Regions from separate parts of the Leptodesmis sp. genome, predicted to be linked through region 2. Evidence: predicted binding sites of a transcription regulator. Region 2 holds the regulator's gene; each other region holds the start of a gene.
What was found. Region 2 encodes HrcA, which represses chaperone genes, less so after heat shock. Its sites were predicted from a motif close to ANTTAGCACTCNNNANTNNNGAGTGCTAANT; they were not measured.
Positions count from the first base shown of each region.

Region 1: a site for HrcA is predicted at 1,371-1,401, ahead of ACUVQO_RS19880 (GldG family protein). Genes of this name have one in related genera too.
Region 3: a site for HrcA is predicted at 1,041-1,071, ahead of ACUVQO_RS08080 (Rqc2 family fibronectin-binding protein). Genes of this name have one in related genera too.

Region 1 covers NZ_JBRAGO010000119.1:2,130-5,412, reverse strand. The annotation lists gene ACUVQO_RS19880 (GldG family protein) at 1-1,306, opposite strand, end outside; gene ACUVQO_RS19875 (ABC transporter permease) at 1,452-2,285, opposite strand; gene ACUVQO_RS19870 (ABC transporter ATP-binding protein) at 2,328-3,283, opposite strand, start outside.
Region 2 covers NZ_JBRAGO010000020.1:18,885-22,167, reverse strand. The annotation lists gene ACUVQO_RS06530 (hypothetical protein) at 1-60, opposite strand, end outside; gene ACUVQO_RS06525 (Uma2 family endonuclease) at 603-1,352, shown strand; gene hrcA (heat-inducible transcriptional repressor HrcA) at 1,359-2,441, opposite strand; gene ACUVQO_RS06515 (RNA recognition motif domain-containing protein) at 2,643-2,972, opposite strand; gene ACUVQO_RS06510 (hypothetical protein) at 3,244-3,283, opposite strand, start outside.
Region 3 covers NZ_JBRAGO010000027.1:2-3,284, forward strand. The annotation lists partial or broken gene gmk (guanylate kinase) at 1-498, opposite strand, end outside; gene remA (extracellular matrix/biofilm regulator RemA) at 586-849, opposite strand; gene ACUVQO_RS08080 (Rqc2 family fibronectin-binding protein) at 1,091-2,869, shown strand; gene cobW (cobalamin biosynthesis protein CobW) at 3,206-3,283, shown strand, end outside.

The DNA.
Region 1 (3,283 bases), on a different contig from region 2:
GAGCGGTTTGTTTTTCCAGGGCGATGCCCAACACCAGCGGCCCCTGCAAATCGGCAGGCGGATTAAACTCCAGTGGTTGAGTTTGCAGGTTACTTTCTGCCCAACTGTTGTCGCTGGTAAATAGAAGGGGAGTTTCTTTGATATCTTTAACAGCGGTGGATTGCACCGGACGCGCCAGGGAGAAAAAGGAAAGATTTCCCTGTAGCTCTTTAGTAATGGGATGGTCGCCATAGCGGGTAACGATCGCATCCGCTGGTCCCAAATTAATTAACTTGCCACCCCCCGATCCGTCGATCGCCACTCGCTTATCCAGGGTGATGCCCCAGTCTTTTAAGAAAGCGTCCAGTTTGGGATCGGTATTGGTCGGGTCAACCATCAACAGGAGATGACCGCCCCGTTGCAGGTAATTCTTTAGTGCCTGTACTTCCCCGTCCAGTAGAGGTTTCTGAGGGCCAGCAATGATAACTGCCGCCGCATCCTGAGGAAACTCCTTACTTTCTGCCAGTGCCAGCGGTTTGGCAACCAGATTTTTCTCACCCAGCAGTTTCACTGCCTGAGACATGGCCCCCGGTTGTCCGGCTTCCAGAGGCCGTTCCCCATGACCCTGTAGAAAGTAAATATTGGCACGACGATTGCTGAGAATTTGCTCCAACCCATTCGTGAGCTTGGCTTCTGACAGGCGATCACGATCGCTCACCGTTTGCACAAACTGCTTGCGTTTATTATTCGGTTGCAGTTCCAGCACCACATCGCCAAAATTCTTGACTTCAAACTGCTTAGCCAACCCCAACTCAGTCTGCGGATCGACATACTCAAAACTAAACTTGTTTCCCGCACGGCGGTAATTTTCTAGCAAAGCCTGATCCTGAGGATTTTGCTGCTTGGCAAACACCCACACTTTGACCGGCTCTTGCAAATTCCGTACCACTTCCTGGGTTTGCGGCGACAGAGTAAATTGCTGATTCTCCGTCAGATCCACCCGCCAGGCATACTTTGCCCCCAGGAAATTAATCAATCCCAGAATTGCCAACACCGCCAGGGTTGTAACCAGGGCATTAGCACCCGTTTCCAGTGATCGCTGGTTCCAGACACTTGGTTGCCCCCCCATGTCTACCCGTCCCATTGCGATCAGTCCCACACCGATCATGGCAAGACCCACCAGGATGAGCGCGATCGGCACGGCTGTCCATCCCCCAGAAACCACCCCTGCTGATACTCCCGCAATCATCAGCATCGGCCCCAACCAGATCAGATATTTCAGATATTTCAGATATTTCAGATATTTAGATGCAGGTAACTTTTTCATGGGAAGCAAGGGGGATAAGTTTTGAGTTTTGAGTTTTAAGTTTTGAGTTTTAAGTTAAGCAGAAAACTGGGATTCAAGAGTTTTAAGTGTTGAGCTTTAAGTTGAACTCCGAACTTTGAACTTAAAACTTAGAACTTAAAACTACTTAAGACCGCTGAAACCTCAATGTATCAATCGATTGGGCCGTCAGGAAAATGCCCAGGAAGATGAAGCTGGCAAAGACAAGCAAGCTGCCACTGTCGATGATGCCTTGCACGAAGTTGTTGTAATGCTTTAGGAGCGAGAGTTGAGCCAGTGCATCTCCCAGCCAGCCACCCACGCTTTTGGCAATCAGGTCAATTACCCAGAGAAACAGCACCAGGGCAAAGGTAAAGATCGCCGCCAGGATTGTGCTTTCAGTCAGGGAGGAGATGAACATTCCCAGGGAAAGGACAGCGGCGGCAAGCAGCAGCAGTCCCAGATGGCCAGAGAGCATTATAGCCGGACTCGTGGGCGGGTTGCTGGCACTCAGGGCGATCGCTTGATACACCATCAACGGCAAAATCAGAGTGGCAAAGAAGGTGACTACGGCCAGTAACTTACCAACGGCAACGGCCCAGTTAGTGATGGGGGAGGTGGCCAGCAGTTCCAGGGTGCGCCGCTTGCGTTCCTCAGCATACAGCCCCATCGACAGAATCGGCAGAATGAACAGCGCCAGGGAACTCAATACGCCCAGGTAGAGTTGTAAAAATCGGTAAGCAACATCCACGGGAGGCATCGGAATTCCCAACTGTTGGGCTTGCTGCTCATTCACCGCCGCCTGTTGAATCAGTCCTTCTGGCCCCAGCAGAATTGCCACAAAGAAAAAACCGGCCAGCAACCAGAAAATTCCGGCGACCAGATAGGCCAGGGGAGAGACGAAGTAGCTTTGTAACTCGCGGCGATAGATGGCGATGATATTGGCAGCTACAGTGCGGAGGGAAGGGAATAGGTTGGTCATTAGGGGATTGGGGGTCGGGGATTAGGAATTAGGAATTGGAGATTAGGGATTAGGGGTTGGGGGGTCGGGAGTTGCTTCCGGTACTTCTTTGGGGAGGGGAGTTTCTTCGGTGGTGAGTTGCAGGAATACGTCTTCCAGGCTGGCTTGGATGCGGCGCATTTCGTGTAAGCCTAAGCCTGCTCCCACGATCGCGGCGGCAATCTCCTGTCCGGCCAGGGTGGTTCCCGTTTCGCCCATAATCCGAACTTTGTGACGGTCGGGGGGTAGCTCTGTGTCTACCGGCTCAATCGTTTGGATGCTGGGAATCGTTTGCAATGTTTGGCGCAGCATGGTTTCATCCCCCGCCACTTCCAGTTCATAGCCAGAACCTCTGGTCAGTTGAGCCAGCAGTCCCTCTGGAGTATTGGTTGCCACAATCCGCCCTTTGTTGAGGATGGCGACCCGATTACAGGTCATGCTGACTTCCGGCAGGATGTGGGTAGAGAGAATGACAGTATGACTGCCAGCCAAACTCTTGATCAAATGGCGCACTTCAATAATTTGCCGCGGATCCAGGCCAACGGTTGGTTCATCCAGAATAATCACGGGGGGATCGTGGACGATCGCCTGAGCAATTCCCACCCGCTGCCGATAACCTTTGGATAATTTGCGGATCAGGGTGTTGCGCTTATCCGTCAGGCTAGTTTTTTTCAGGGCCGACTGGACATTGCGGGTGCGATCGCCCGCACTCACGCCTTTGATCCGGGCCACGAAATACAAGAACCCTTCCACTGTCATTTCTGGATACAGCGGCGGCGTTTCCGGTAAGTACCCAATCCGTTTTCGTACCGCCATAGACTGGTCATGCACTTCATACCCTGCTACCTTGGCTGTTCCTGAAGTAGCCGGTAAATAGCCGGACAAAATTCGCATAGTCGTAGTCTTTCCGGCTCCGTTTGGCCCCAGGAAGCCCAAAATTTCTCCGGGTTCCACGGCAAAGGTCACATCCTCAATCGCAG
Region 2 (3,283 bases):
CTGACGCGCTTTGGCAACTTTATCTAAATCACTAATAAAACTTTCAGCTTTATAAGCCATTGGAACTCCTCAAGGTGGAAATACGACAGGCCAAAACTGATGTGCTAAGAACACACCAGGGCAACAACCAGCTATTTCCAGGTGAATACTTCCGCAATCTTTCCAGACCAACTCGTTAACAAGATGTTGTGATTATCTGCACTTAACGAGCAATCTTTATACCATGCTTGTTTCCATCATGCAGGGGAAAATTTGCGATCGCCATCCTCCACCTATGCAATCCCCTATCCTCCAGTTGGGTGAGGCAAGATGTGAGAATTTCAAGAGCACGATCGCGACACCGAAGCCGGATTGATGTAGGATGAATAGATATTTTAGTACAAATATACTATATATCCTCGGTTGCAGGGTTGCCTCAGCGCCAGCCTGTCCGCTCTCCCCACGGTGGGTGCAGTAGGATAGTGATTAAGGATTTTGGATTAGATCATCCGAATCAAATTGCGATCGATCTCGACAGATAAAGATCCCCCTGCCTCCAGCATCCCCCTTATGAAGGGGGACTGAGGGGATCGGTGTAAAGGTTTTGTTTACCTCTCAGGTCTATGTCTCAGCCGTTGCTATCTGAAGAAATTGTCAGGCCTGACATCAGCCATCTGGTACTGGAAGATGAAGTTCCGGTGGATAACTTTCAATCTGAAAAACAACAGCGGCTGCTGGTAGAACCCCTCTACAGTTCGCCCGTCATTCCTCCACCTTTCATTGCCGCCGCCAATGTTGGCATTTTCTACAGTATTAACCAGGACGGCATTGCCCCGGATGTCTTTCTCAGCCTGGGAGTGCAAATGCCAGACAACTGGGTAGAGCGACACAATCGTTCCTATTTGGTGTGGGAATTTGGCAAAGTTCCCGAAGTGGCGATCGAAGTTGTCTCCAACCGCAAAGGCAACGAACTGGGCAGCAAAAAAGAGATCTATGCCCGGATAAAGGTGGATTATTACGTCGTCTTCGATCCCCTGCGGCAACTGCAACAACCCGACGAGTTGAACGGCTCTCTCCTGAAAATCTGGGCGTTAAGTGCAGGCCGCTACATTGAACTCACACCTCCTGAGGGACTGAATGTGGGTGAACCAATTTATCTAGACACCGTAAACCTGGGACTGACTCTCTGGGAAGGCGAATTTGAAATGGTGCCTGGAATTTGGTTGCGCTGGTGCGATCGTGCTGGAATCGTCATTCCCACAGGCGCAGAAGCCAGAGCGATAGAACAGCAACGAGCTGACCAAGAACGCCAACGGGCCGATCGCTTAGCCGATCGCTTGCGGGCGATGGGAATTGATCCAGACGAAGTATAAACATTTCTATTGGCTCAAAGTATCGGACAAATAATCCGCTGTGGCTTCTACCAGGGCGATCGCATTCTCATACATCATCCGGGTGGGGCCTAACATGCCGACACTACCAACGGGAATATCTCCCTTACGGTAAGTCGAAGAAATCAGGGTACAGGTACGAATCGGTTCTAAAGGATTTTCTGCCCCAATCCGAATCGTCACTCGCTTACCGAGTTGGTCAAAAGGAGAGGGCTCAAAAATTAAGGGCAGCAATTGATCCTGTTCGTCTTCCAGAAGATGCACGATCGTTTGTACCTGCTGCACTTCAGAAAACTCTGGTTGGCGCATCACCTCAGACAATCCACTGATCAAAATTTGGGTAGGCGCGGGAGCCTGGGAACGGCGCGATAACTCAGTGAGAATGGTCTTTAAGAAATCCCCGTAGCGCTGAAAATCCCGATCGAGTTCACTCCAATCGATCGTCGACAATTCTGCGATCGCTTTACCCCGCAGATGGCTGTTCAAGAAGTTCGACAAGAGTTGCAATTCCTGTTCCAGCAATTCCGCATCCGGTTCTGCTTCTCCCTCACTTCTGGGTAAGTCGATCAACGTGGATTGGGTTTCATAGGAATCCGTCACGCAGATCAACATCACCCGTTGCAGATCCACAGGCACCAGTTGAACATGATGGAGGCGGGTTGTGTACATCTGGGGCATCGTGATTAGCGCCACATAGCCCGTCACCGTCGCCAGGATTTGGGCCGCCCGTCGCAGCATTGATTCCAGATTCCAATCTTCGCCACTGAGGCGATCGCTCAACAGTTGTTCAGCCTGCTGCACGAACTGCTTGGAGGGAGGAATCAGTTGATCGACATAAATGCGATAGCCCGAATCCGATGGTACCCGTCCCGCCGAAGTATGCGGCTGATAGAGTAAGCCAACCTTTTCCAACACGCCCATTGCATTCCGAATCGTAGCGGAACTCACGCTCAGGTTATATTCTTTCACCAATGTTTCTGAACCGACGGGTTCTGCAGTGGCAATATAGTGGCGCACAGTAGCCCAGAGAACCTGCTGTTGGCGATTGGTCAGTTGAACCGGAAAGGACATAAGTAAAGAATGGTCTAAAAGAAGTTTAAAAATAAGGCTGGAATGTATTCACTATAAGGGTGAACTTACTAAACTGTCATGTTGCCAGCGGTATCTAACAAAACGCTCACAGGCTCTACCTCCAAAAATTAAGGAAGTAGAGCCTGTAATGTCTTATTTTAGACAGGCATTGGGTAGGGCTGTTCCGGCGGAATGTCTTTACTAATAGCGTCCGTAGGAACCCGTGCCCCGGTTTGACCAGCTATCTCCACTGCCCGCAGAGCGCCGTCTATCGCCACCCCGGTTGTCTTCACGAGGTCTGGCTTTATTCACTTTCATCTCACGGCCCATCCACTCGGCTCCATCCAGAGCCTCGATCGCCGCATCTTCTTCTGCATCCGTATTCATTTCCACAAAGCTAAAGCCCCGTGATCTTCCGGTTTCCCGGTCAATCATCAGTTGCACCCGCTTTACGGAACCATACTCCGCAAAAATTTCAGTCAAATCTTCTTGGGTAACCTTATAGGAAAGGTTGCCAACATAAATAGCCATGGCTTACTTTAAGTCTCCAGAAATCCAAATGTGTAGAGGGTTGAGTCCGGAGAGAAGCCTGTCGAATATGGAATAGACAAACATTGCTGCAGCCGAATCAATCTCAGAGCTTAAGTCTAACATAATGTCAGTCCTACAAACAGGGTCTAGAGGTTAAAACTGCGGCGATTTCAAGAAATTTGCCCTCCTCTTCAAGTTAAACCAAGTCCAGCTAGAAAACGGTCGTTTTCCGATCAGAAAAACTGCGTTTCTGGAGTTGGACAAGATTGAACTATTGGGGAGCAATAAATACATTGCCAACCTCATCCCGG
Region 3 (3,283 bases), on a different contig from region 2:
TACGATTTGAATATCAAACTCATCCGCCGCATTAATTTCTTCCTTAGCCCGTTGCAGACGACGGACGATCGCATCTTCCGTATCTTTGCCACGGGTGCGAATCCGCGATTCCAATTCTGGCAGCGAAGGAGGCAGGATAAAAATTCTCAGTGCGTCCGGGAAGTATTGGCGGACTTGCCGTGCCCCTTCCAGCTCAATTTCTAAAATCACCCGGTGTCCCTGTTGAATTTGATTGTCTACCGAGGCCTTGGGAGTGCCATACAAGTTACCCGCGAATTCGGCCCACTCCAAAAACTCTCCATTCGCAATCATGCGCTCAAACTCCGGACGGCTCAAGAAATAGTAATCCTTGCCATCCACTTCTCCGGGCCGAGGAGCACGGGTTGTAGCAGACACAGAAAGGTATAGATCGGGGTGACGTCTTAGCAGCGATCGCAGTAACGTTCCCTTGCCCACTCCACTGGGGCCTGTTAAAACAATTAATCTGCCCAATCCCATACACGCACTTCCAACTCTCAGGGTTAATCTATTAATAATCTCTTAAACTAGGCGGCAGCAGCCGCCATCTTTTTAGAATTCAGGTGCCTAATCTTCCGAATGGGCATCTTTACTGGTCATGAAACGGTGAGCCACTGTTTCAGGTTGAATGGCAGATAGGATAACATGACCAGAATCGGTAATGATCACCGCCCGCGTCCGACGGCCATAAGTAGCATCAATCAACTGTTTACTGTCCCTGGCATCGGTAATAATTCGTTTGATGGGGGCAGATTCTGGGCTAACAATGGCGATCACCCGGTTTGCAGACACGATGTTACCAAAGCCAATGTTGATTAACCGAATGTCCATACCAGGAACAGATGAGAAGTACAGAAGGCTGGGGGCTTTCAACCAGGTCAAGCTGAACAGTGAAGTTTCTCGATCAGAGAAGGACAGGTCTGAACCTGGACAGGGTTTAAATTCAATCGTAGCCAGAAATAAACAGGCTAACAAACTAACTTTCTGTAATCTCCCCGTTCCCTGACTACCCCTAATTCTTAATTCTCCACTCTTAACTGTTAACTGCTAACTCCTATAACTCCTAATTGTTGTGCAACCCGTTGACTTTACCACCCTGACGGCTATTTGCTCTGAACTGCGAACTTCCTGGGTACCTGCCCGGTTGGAGCAAATTTATCAACGCGATCGCCATACCCTCTTCCTGGGCCTCCGCACTTTGGATAGCTGGGGCTGGCTACGCATTTCCTGGTATCCTCAAGCCGCTCATCTGTGCATTAGCACACCTCCACCCCGAATCCCCGATACCTTCACCTTCAGTCAGCAACTGCGGCATCAGATTGGCAACCTGGCGTTAATTAAAATCGCCGCGATCGCCCCCTGGGAGCGGGTAATTGACCTGCAGTTTGGTCGCCGCCTCGGAGAACCTGCCCTCTGGCATCTGTATATCGAAGTGATGGGCAAATACAGTAATGTGATTCTCACCAATCAGGACGATCACATTGTCACGGCGGCGCATCAGGTGAGTAGTCAGCAGTCCAGCGTGCGCCCCATTCAAACGGGACAACCCTACGAAATTCCACCTGTACTGACAGAAGCGATTCCTACTTTGGGAGAGAACCGCGATCGCTGGCAGGAGCGTATTAGCCTGGTTCCGGGTTCCCTGAAGCGCAATTTGTTGAAAAACTATCGGGGCCTCAGTTCTGCCCTGGTGCAATCAATGCTGCAGCGGGCCGATCTCCATCCCAATCAGACCACCGACCAGTTAGCAGCAGCAGACTGGCAACGGCTCTTTCAATGCTGGCAGGAATGGCTCCAGGCTTTAGATCAAGAAAGGTTTCAACCGGCCTGGACGGAGCAGGGCTACACGGTTCTGGGATGGGGAGCAACGGCCCAGGCCACCACCGTTCAAGAACTAATTCACCAGTATTACGGCGTTCAGCTAGACCAGTTAGAGTTTGGGCAACTACATCGCCAACTCAGCCAGAAACTGAAAACCCTCCTGGAAAAATTGCGGCTCAAAGCTCAGACTTTTCAGACGCGGATGGAGCAATCCGAGCGAGCCGATCTATATCGGGAGCAGGCAGATCTATTAATGGCGCATTTGCACCAGTGGCAACCGGGCATGACCACGATCGCCTTGCCCGATTTCCATACCGGCGAATTGGTGACGATCGCCCTGAACCCAGAAAAAAATGCTGTTCAAAATGCTCAGACTCTTTATAAACAACATCAAAAGCTGAAACGGGCACAGAGTGCCGTAGTCCCCTTACTGACGGAGGTCAATGATGAGATTCACTATCTGGAGCAGGTAGAGGCGGCGATCGCGGAACTCACGGCCTATCAAACGGCTGAAGATTTAAATACCCTGAAAGAAATTCGCGATGAACTGATTCAACAAGGTTATTTAGCCAGCCCCGACTATCAATCCGCCGCCAATCCTCAAGGGGATGTGGCCAGCCAACCCTATCATTACACCTCCCCCAGTGGTTTAGATGTCCTGGTGGGGCGGAATAATCGACAAAATGATCAACTCACCTTCCGCACGGCAGGTGATTATGACCTCTGGTTCCATACGCAAGAAATTCCTGGCAGTCATGTGCTGTTACGGTTAAAGCCAGGAGTTGACCCAGAAGCGGCTGATTTATCTTTTGCAGCGGATCTGGCCGCTTTTCACAGCCGCGCCAGACAGAGTGAGCAGGTACCTGTCATCTACACCGAACCCAAAAATGTTTACAAACCGAAAGGAGCCAAGCCCGGAATGACGGTTTACAAGCATGAGCGGGTGATTTGGGGCCAACCTCAACGAATTATGCAAAGCTTGCCTCTGACCCAGGGAAGAAAAATGTCAGGGAGTGATGAAGAATTATAAAAAAATTTGTGTATCTTGTTACAATGGTATATGAAAGGGGATTAATAACCCTAATAGAAGCCCGCTGCAAGTTTAGGAACGCGCAGTCTGGGTTCCTCCGTTTGAGAGAACAACGCAAATATTCCTTTGACCAGCTTATTGCTGGTCTTTTTTTCTTTATTCCTGACCTTTTATTTCTGACTTTGCTTGTGCAGACTTTCCCCTTAATCCTGCAGCTGACATGACGGAGGATTACCATCGAATTACTGTTCAGTTTAGCAAAATTTTCCAGATAGCGCTTTAGAGGATGTTTTAAAATCACCCTGGCGACTGAAGTCGCGGCTATCCAGAGAAAACCTGCCGACGCAGGTTACTAAAAACCTTGACCGTATTGAGTCTGCCCTCATTCGCCATCTCCTAAAAAATAACCAAGGT